DNA from 4 places in the Lederbergia sp. B243.17 genome. Region 2 is predicted to be linked to each of the others. Evidence: riboswitches for the same ligand, from Rfam matches in the RefSeq annotation. Region 2 holds a riboswitch; each other region holds the start of a gene.
What was found. Region 2 has a riboswitch for S-adenosylmethionine ahead of AC0TWI_RS13210 (YezD family protein). Riboswitches for the same ligand answer to the same signal wherever they lie in the genome.
Positions count from the first base shown of each region.

Region 1 (2,198 bases), on a different contig from region 2:
ACCCTCCAATCGTCCTTTTACTATTTGCCTTTTAGCAGATTTTACTCCGTACAATACCCGATATTTTCCCCGTTCAATCCGATTCGTTATAATGAGTGCAAGAGTAAATGGAATAGAAGGGGGAAAGCAGATGAGGATTCTAGTCGTGGGCGCCGGGGCAATCGGCGGTTATTTTGGGGGAAGGCTTGTGGAAAAAGGGGAGGACGTCACATTTCTTGTCCGAAAAAAACGCCGCGAGTCGCTCGAGCAAAAGGGGCTTGTAATCAAAAGCATTAACGGAGACTTTACTTTTCAGCCGAAAATGATTTCAACCGGGGACGAGGCGGATTCGTTCGATGCGGTATTGATTGCTACTAAAGCGTATCATCTTCAATCGGCCATCGATGATATCAGACCATATGTCGGTAAGGAGACGATGGTCGTCCCGCTGCTGAATGGCATAGCCCATATGGACGAACTGATTGCTGAATTTGGTGCTGATCGTGTAATTGGCGGAATGTGCTTTATCGAAACGACTCTCGATGACGAAGGAAGGATTCTGCAAAAAAGCCCGTCCCATGACCTGGTGTTCGGTGAACGGAACGGGGAGTCGACCGACCGCATCAAGGAACTGCGGGCTGCATTCGAAGGAACGAAGGCGAATTTCCGTTACAGTGAAACAATCTTGAAGGATATGTGGGAAAAATATCTGTTCATCGCGACATTTTCCGGCATTACCTCGCTCATGAGGGCGCCGATCGGCCCGATCCGTGCAACAGTTGAAGGAGAGTCGGCCATTAAGGATGTCATCGGAGAGCTGATTGCTGTCATGAAAGTATTGGACGCACCAATCACGGATGCTCTGCAGTCGGCTGTTTTCGACAAGATCAGCAGCATGGGAGAAGAAATGAAATCCTCCATGCAACGGGATATGGAAAAGGGGCTTCCTACCGAAGGAGACCATTTTTATCGATCGCTTCTCGCAGCTGCTGCGGAGAAAGGAATCGGGACACCAAAGCTTGCGCTGATTTATGCTAATCTGAAAGTATATGAGAAGGCCAGATTATAAAAGTTTTAAAAGTTGCAGTTGACTTTTCGGTATTGTCTGACTATACTTCATACTAAGTTCATTTTTCAATTGAATAGCGATTCTTATCAAGAGAGGCCGAGGGACTGACCCGATGACACCTCAGCAACCAGCAAATTATTTGTATGGTGCTAATTTCAGAAGAATACAATCTGTATTCTAAAGATGAGAAACGAATGCCGCATATAGCATGCCGAGCCTTCTCTCATCATACGGGAGAAGGCTTTTTCTATTGGAAAAAATTTTATCGGAAAAGAAAGGATGAGAGCAAATGAGCGAAATCGTCATCATATCGGGAAGCCCGCAACACCAATCAAGGTCTGAGCTTGTACTGAAATTTCTAGGTAAGCTGTTGGAGGAAAGAGGGATCAGCGTAACCCATTTGTCTGTCCGGGATGTGCCGCAATCAGTATTATTCGAGGCGGCTTATGACAGTCCGGTCATCGGGGAGATTGCTGAAAAGATCCGCAACGCCAAAGGGGTCATCGTCGGTTCCCCCGTATACAAAGCGGCGTATTCCGGTGTGCTGAAAGCGCTGGTCGATCTGCTTCCGCAGGACATTTTGGAAGGAAAGCCGATTCTTCCAATCATGACCGGCGGCAGCAAATCGCATCTTCTCGCATTGGAATTTTCGTTGAAGCCATTGCTGTCGACCTTGAAAGGGCAGAATCTGAAGGGCGTCTATCTGACTGATATTGACATCGATAAAGAAAGGCCGATTCCCATCCTCGATGTGGACACATTACAGCGGACGAAGAAGCAGCTCGGCTATTTTTTGGAGATCATTGAAAAGCAGAATCGTGAGATACCGGAATACTATACGATTTGAGAAGGCGCCGGTTTTTAATCAATTATGAGATCGACTGACAAATAAAAAATGTGTTTCCGAAGGCGGAATAAATGGATTTAACAAGGTGCCAGACAATAAAATTGATTTGAATCTTGTGAAGTATGCAGCTTTCTTCTTTCCCCAAAATCGGCATTCATGCTATCCTAATCTAAATTCATATGAAGAAGGGATCGGCATGAAGAAGAAAAAACTGCATAAAACGAATGCGATGCGAATTTTGGATGCAGCACATATCCAGTATGAGGTGCATGAGTATCCGTGGAAAGAGGACCGGCAGGATGA
Region 1 is NZ_JBWBKF010000089.1:28,285-30,482, reverse strand. It holds gene AC0TWI_RS18775 (ketopantoate reductase family protein) at 131-1,048, shown strand; SAM riboswitch class I at 1,129-1,238, shown strand; gene ssuE (NADPH-dependent FMN reductase) at 1,338-1,895, shown strand; gene ybaK (Cys-tRNA(Pro) deacylase) at 2,092-2,198, shown strand, end outside.
Region 1: linked by a shared signal. The riboswitch ahead of ssuE (NADPH-dependent FMN reductase) and the one ahead of AC0TWI_RS13210 (YezD family protein) in region 2 are both predicted to bind S-adenosylmethionine.

Region 2 (2,198 bases):
AGCGACGATTTTCCCTTCCGGGTAGCCTGCGGTATACGCGGAGACTGCTTCCTTCAGCACATCCTCACCGCCAGCAAGGAACTTCGCAAAAACGAGATTGACCTTTTCCTTTGCCGCCAATTCGGCGCTGGACGCACTGCCTCCGAGCAGGAAGATTTCCGGTTTAACGGTCGGCTGTGGATAAGCCTGGATTCCCGCAAGCCGATGGTCTTCTGCGACATTTTGGTCAACAAGCTGTTTTAAGAATGATAGTTTCTCTTCAAAGCTTGCACCGACTTGGCCATCGCGCAGTGCTTCGGTGGATAGCGGGAATCCCCCTGGCGATTTCCCAACTCCGAGATCCACTCTGCCAGGGGCAAGTGACGCCAAGACGTGAAAATTCTCGGCTACTTTATAAGGGCTGTAGTGCTGCAGCATGATTCCCCCTGCTCCGATTTTGATCGTGCTCGTGCGGGCGAGCAGATGGGCGATCAGCACCTCGGGGGATGAGCCGGCAATCCCCTTCATCTGATGATGCTCTGCCACCCAGAATCGGTCGTACCCCCATTCCTCTGCCTTCCTCGCAAGCCTCGTCGTCTTCTGCAATGCGTCCGCCCCTGTATCTCCGGGGAATACCGGGCTTTGATCCAGAATTCCTACTTTGTAGGTCATGGCTTCTCCCTCCTTTGAATGAAAAAAAGACATCTCACCACCTTTAATAAGGATGGGAAGATGCCTTTAGTTGTCTAATCGGCTCTCTTTATTTTTTGTGATTTACAATGATTTTCGTTCCTTTGCCTTGAGCGGGTACCGCTTTTTCTCCGTTGTCTCAATCTGAGTGATCTGCCCTTCGTGCACAGTGATGACAAGTGATCCATATTCGAGCTTTTGCAAGGCGGCCATAATGTCCTTCAGCACACTTGCCTTTTCAGTTGCCATTCGCATCCCTCCAAGTGTAAAAAAACCTCTTCTGAAAATAAGAAGAGGTTTGGGTCCATAAAAAAATGGTCTCTTCTTATCTTTCAGGCATTGCTCATACCTGCTGGAATTGGCACAGTACCTAATAGGTCTGCTGCCGAGGCTTCAAAGGGCCAGTCCCTCCACCTCTCTGGATAAGAAAACTCGTATTCAGTTGGCTGATGCTCTCCGTGTGGGAGTGACCTCATCTTACCCCAAGCAGAATCTTCCGTCAATAGGAAAAACAATAAGTTTTTTAAAATCCGATTGGTTTACTTGTATTTATCGCAAAAAAAACAGCGTCCCCTCTTCAGGACGCCGGTTTCTATTCTAGATTGGATTCACGTTTCCGTTGTTCTTCTGCAGCCAGCACTTTCCGGTAGCCGACTTTCGCCACACCAATGCTGATTTCATAAAGGATGAGCAGCGGCACCGTCACCATCATGTGGGAGACCACATCAGGCGGCGTAATGAAAGCTGCAATCACCAGCAGAATGAAATACGCGTATTTGCGCGTCCGGATCAAAAAGTCCGGTGTGATGATTCCGAGCCTCGTCAAGAAGAGCATGACGACAGGCAATTGGAACAATAGTCCGAACGGAAGTGTAATTTGAAACAAAAATTGGAAGTATTCATTGATGCCAATCGTCGTTTGGATGTCCATGTTGCCGGACAAACCGAGCATAAACTTGATGACGAACGGAAACAGGACAAAATATGAAAAGGCAACCCCTGCGATAAAAAGGAGAAATGCAAACGGGATATAGGCTAATGTTGCCCTCCGCTCCTTTTCCAGCAGACCGGGAGAAATGAATGACCATAGCTGGTACAAAATAACCGGTGATGTCAAAATGATTCCCATGACAAATACCATTTTCATATAAACTTTGAACGGATCGGTTACCCGAAATGCGTTCATCGTCAGCTCACTTGCTATGTCCGCATTCTGGACGATGCGGATCAGCGGCTGTGCAAAAAAGAAACTGGCGATTACTGCCAATACGAAGAAAACGACTATGATGATCAGCCGTTTTCGCAGTTCGCCTATATGTTCAAAAATCGTCATTTCATTCTGACTCATAGTTGTTTCATCCTATCATTGGCCGGCGTCTTTTTTGTCCTTCTCATCATCTTCACCCAGGCCCTTTGTTGCGTTCTTAAACTCACGCAGCGTATTGCCGGCAGCCTTGCCAAGCTCAGGTAATTTTTTCGGGCCAAAAATCAATATTGCGACAAATGCAATGATCATCAAGCTTCCTGCA
Region 2 is NZ_JBWBKF010000072.1:3,519-5,716, reverse strand. It holds gene AC0TWI_RS13215 (LLM class flavin-dependent oxidoreductase) at 1-651, opposite strand, end outside; gene AC0TWI_RS13210 (YezD family protein) at 754-918, opposite strand; SAM riboswitch class I at 992-1,098, opposite strand; gene tatC (twin-arginine translocase subunit TatC) at 1,262-2,017, opposite strand; gene AC0TWI_RS13200 (twin-arginine translocase TatA/TatE family subunit) at 2,033-2,198, opposite strand, start outside.

Region 3 (2,198 bases), on a different contig from region 2:
GAGTTTCCGTGTGTTGTTCACCCTGTTTTCAAAACGGGTGATACTGATATCTATCAGAGTGGAGCCGCCGTCTTTAAAGTGAACGAGCGTCTTATCCGGATGTTGTGAGGATTTTTCGTTATGATCGATATGGTCAAGTGCCAGCAGGCAGTTGTCTTCCCGTTCTGCCGAATAAATCATCAGCCAGTACATATTCAGACTCCGGCTGATTTTGACAGGAGGCATCTGAATATTACCCAATGCAAGTTTCGTTGCCCTGGCCGCGCTTTGTAGGCATGTTCCGTGGTATTGTAAGCTCTGATTCAAAATTTCCCGCGGTGATTGCTTCACTTTCATAAGCTTCCCGCACTCAAGTACTGAAGAAATACAGTTGCCGTGATCATCGAATTCTCCGCGTATCATGGCGGTATTCTGGTTAATAATATAGTACTTTGACATTGCTCTCTCCCCTATCTCCATATTTCGGTCCCACTCTTGCTGTGAGCCTGCCGTTCTGATAAGGAATAAACATGGAGGTATGTTGACTAAGGGGTAGAGCGGCAGGTCTTTTATACTGGAACCTATTTACCACTATACATAAAATTTACAAATAATTCTATACTTTTACAAAACTTTATTTATATGGTTGTCGAATAAGGATACTTCTAGGCATAAAAGAAAGAAAAATAAAAAGTGGAAAATAAGTATTGACTATTCAAAATTCATCAACTATACTCAAGCCAAGTTGAATTTACGGTTCTTTTACAAGTGAATACCGATTTTTTCTTATCAAGAGAAGCGGAGGGACTGACCCGATGAAGCTTCAGCAACCAGCAATTTGATTGCCCGGTGCTAATTTCAGAAGGATGTTTTACGATCCTAAAGATGAGACGATTGTTTATGTAAGCTGCCCTTCTCTCATCTTTTGCAGAGAAGGGCTTTTTGATTTTCAAAAAGAAGAGGGGGATTGCCGAATGGCAGTGGTGACAAGGAGAAGGAAAGAAAAGCTGAAGCCGGAGGAAGTGGAGGCAGAGATTCGAGAGCTGGCATCCCGGGTGATCGCGCCCAATGCAGAAAGGATTGACAGGGAAGGGGAATTCCCAAAGGAAAATATGAGGGTGCTCGGCGAGGAAGGATGGAACAGTGTGCTTTTGCCGGAAGAAATCGGCGGCCTGGGGCTCGATTATCAGGCATACGGAATCGTTGTTCGTGAGATTGCGAAGGCCTGTCCCTCGACTGCGCTTGTGTACACAATGAATATTGGCGCTGCGCTAATCATTTATCATTACGGGAATGAGGATCAGTGGAACCGGTGGCTGAAGCCGCTTCGGGCCGGAAAGTTCGGAACGATTGCAAACAGTGAGCGTGCATCAGGCGGGCAATTTTGGCTAAGTCACAGCCGGGCTGAATACGGGGATGATGGATATGTGCTCAATTTGGAAAAATCCTTTGCGACGAGCAGCGGATTTGCAGACTTTTATGTGCTACAGACGAGATCACCCCAAGCAGAACAATTTTCGGATCTTTGTTACTTTATCGTAGATGCAAAACAGGAAGGAATTGAGACAGGAACCTGGGACGCTCTTGGCGTGCGAGGAAATCATAGTTCTCCGATAAGGTTAAATAGCATAAAGGTCGGACGAGAGGATTTGATCGGCGAGGAGGGGACAGGCAAGCGGATTGTGGAGAACAGCAATGCCTATCTTTTTGGGCTTGGTGCCGCATGGACCGGAACAGCCTCTTCAATTTTTGAAGAGGCAGCGGCTTTTGCCAAAAGATCGGCTGGAAAGCAGCAGATTATCCGCCACCAGTTGGCTAAAGCGAAAATATTGGTCGACTCTTTGTCTGCCTGGCAAAATGATATCGCATCCCGGTTGAATGTTTGGGTCAGCTCGGGCGAAAATCTTTCCGATGAGCTAAGGACGCTTCTCTATGAATTTAAGGTGCATGCTTCAGAAACAGCCAATGAGGTTGCACAGATTGCAATGGATGTTGCTGGCGGCTACGGCTACAAAAAAGGAAAGCTAGAACGGCTGTACCGTGACGCAAGGGCAGGAATTGTTATGGGGCCATCCAATAATCTGGCGAAAGAGCTGATAGGCAAACAGATTGTATTCGGAGGAAATCGGCTATGGCCGGAAAACGAAGAGGAGGATAAGGAAAATGGGAAATAAACGAATTTTGCTGAACGCATTTGTCATGAATTGTCCGGGCAACCA
Region 3 is NZ_JBWBKF010000055.1:91,719-93,916, reverse strand. It holds gene AC0TWI_RS10130 (competence protein ComK) at 1-438, opposite strand, end outside; SAM riboswitch class I at 763-871, shown strand; gene AC0TWI_RS10125 (acyl-CoA dehydrogenase family protein) at 954-2,153, shown strand; gene AC0TWI_RS10120 (LLM class flavin-dependent oxidoreductase) at 2,143-2,198, shown strand, end outside.
Region 3: linked by a shared signal. The riboswitch ahead of AC0TWI_RS10125 (acyl-CoA dehydrogenase family protein) and the one ahead of AC0TWI_RS13210 (YezD family protein) in region 2 are both predicted to bind S-adenosylmethionine.

Region 4 (2,198 bases), on a different contig from region 2:
ACTTTGGTTCTCTTTTTTAAGAAAATCCTGCGTTTTAATCTTCATTCTGCCACCCCCTTAGGGACCACTTATCCCACCATGTTATTAATTCCAGTACCTCCCGGCCATAAATTCAATTTTTTTATGTAATATTGCATTTTCAAACCACTATTGGCGTTATTTTCTCCAGTGGTGTTAATTGAAAGTATAAATTAAGGTAAAAATTTAGTCAATAATGTATTTTTAGAAATGTATGCGCTATTTCCGATAAAAACAGACGGAATTAATCCAATGATGGAAGAAAAGAGCCGGATCTTTTTCTTACTTATTAGGTTTGCGCTCCTTCCTAATTGCATGAGGTTCTCGCCCGGAGAAATACTTTACTTGCGGAGGAGAATTAAAAACTTTTAAAAATTGTTGTTGACTTTCTTGTTTTCAAGCTGTAAAGTGATATTCAAGTTCAAGTTGATTGTTTAGTTGAATAGTTGAGAATCTTCTTATCGTGAGAGGTTGAGGGACTGGCCCATTGACGCCTCGGCAACAGACTTGTTTCAAGTACTGTGCCAATTCCAGCAAGCGTACTGCTTGAGAGATGAGAAGAGGACTGAATGTTTAAATTCTGCCCTCTTCCCCATCCGGAAGAGGTTTTCTTTTTCTCAAAGACAAAAACAACTGAATAGCAATTTCTTATCCAGAGAGGTTGAGGGACTGGCCCTGTGACACCTCGGCAACAGGCTATTTTTTAGCACTGTGCCAATTCCAGCAAGCTTTAAGCTTGGGAGATAAGGAGAGTTTCCGGCAGCAGTGATTTGCCGGTTCGTCCTCTTCTTTTCCGAAGAGGGCTTTTTTTATGAAAATGCAAAGGAGACATGAATATGATTGAATTCCAGAATGTTCGGAAGGTATATGGGAGCGGCGAAAATGGAGTTGCCGCGTTGGATGGAGTGGATCTTAAAGTTAAAAAAGGAGAGATCTATGGGGTAATCGGCTTCAGTGGTGCGGGAAAAAGCTCACTCATCCGCTGTGTGAATCTGCTGGAGCGTCCGACATCAGGCAAAGTCATCGTCGACGGCCATGACTTGACCACTCTCCCGCCAAAAGAGATACGTGAAGTAAAGCGCGGGATTGGGATGGTGTTCCAGCACTTCAACCTTCTCAATTCAAAGACGGTGTTTGCCAACGTTGCCATGCCCCTTCTGCTCTCCAAAACACCAAAGGATGAAGTTCGCAGGCGTGTAGAAGAACTGCTTGATTTCGTGGGGCTCGGCGATAAAGCGAACAGCTATCCAGATCAGCTTTCCGGCGGACAGAAGCAGCGGATCGGAATCGCCCGGGCGCTCGCAACCCAGCCTTCCATCCTGCTTTGCGATGAAGCGACTTCGGCTCTCGACCCGCAAACGACGAGCCAGATTTTGCAGCTGCTAAAGAAAATCAACGAGGAGTATAACATCACCATCCTGCTCATCACCCATGAGATGGCTGTAATCCGTGAAATCTGTGACCGGGTCGCCGTCATGGAAGCAGGCAAAATCATAGAAGAAGGTTCAGTGTTTGATGTTTTCTCAGCACCAAAGACCGAAACTGCCAGGAATTTTGTTTCTACAGTTATGAACGATCAGCTTCCGGAGTCAATTAGGAAGATTGTCCAAAACAATGATGGGCTGAATAAGGTTTTCCGAATCAATTTTATCGGAGAGTCAGCTGGACAGCCGCTTCTATCCGAACTCGCCAAGAAATTCAATCTCGACATCAATGTTCTTTTCGGAAATATTACCGAGTTGCAAGGAATACCATTTGGCAATCTGATTGTCGAGTTCCAGGGTGAAGATAAGGAAATCCAGCGGGCCCTTTTGTATATCGCCCAAAAAGAAGTGAACATCAAGGAGGTAACCGCACATGCTAGTTAATTCGCAACAGATCATTGATGCCCTGATTGAGACCGTGCAGATGGTCGCATTCTCGCTCTTATTCTCGCTCATTCTCGGCCTCCCGCTCGGCGTTCTGCTCGTTGTGACGCGCAAAGGCCATCTGCTCGAGAACGTTCCGTTTTTCAACGTGCTGAATAGCATCATTAACGTGCTTCGGTCGATTCCGTTCATCATCTTGATGGTCGCCATCATCCCGATCACCCGCCTTCTCGTCGGGACATCCATCGGAACAGCCGCGGCAGTCGTTCCGCTCGTCTTTTATGCAGGTCCTTACATTGCAAGACTGATTGA
Region 4 is NZ_JBWBKF010000055.1:45,156-47,353, forward strand. It holds gene AC0TWI_RS09960 (ROK family transcriptional regulator) at 1-45, opposite strand, end outside; SAM riboswitch class I at 474-578, shown strand; SAM riboswitch class I at 664-768, shown strand; gene AC0TWI_RS09965 (methionine ABC transporter ATP-binding protein) at 855-1,886, shown strand; gene AC0TWI_RS09970 (methionine ABC transporter permease) at 1,876-2,198, shown strand, end outside.
Region 4: linked by a shared signal. The riboswitch ahead of AC0TWI_RS09965 (methionine ABC transporter ATP-binding protein) and the one ahead of AC0TWI_RS13210 (YezD family protein) in region 2 are both predicted to bind S-adenosylmethionine.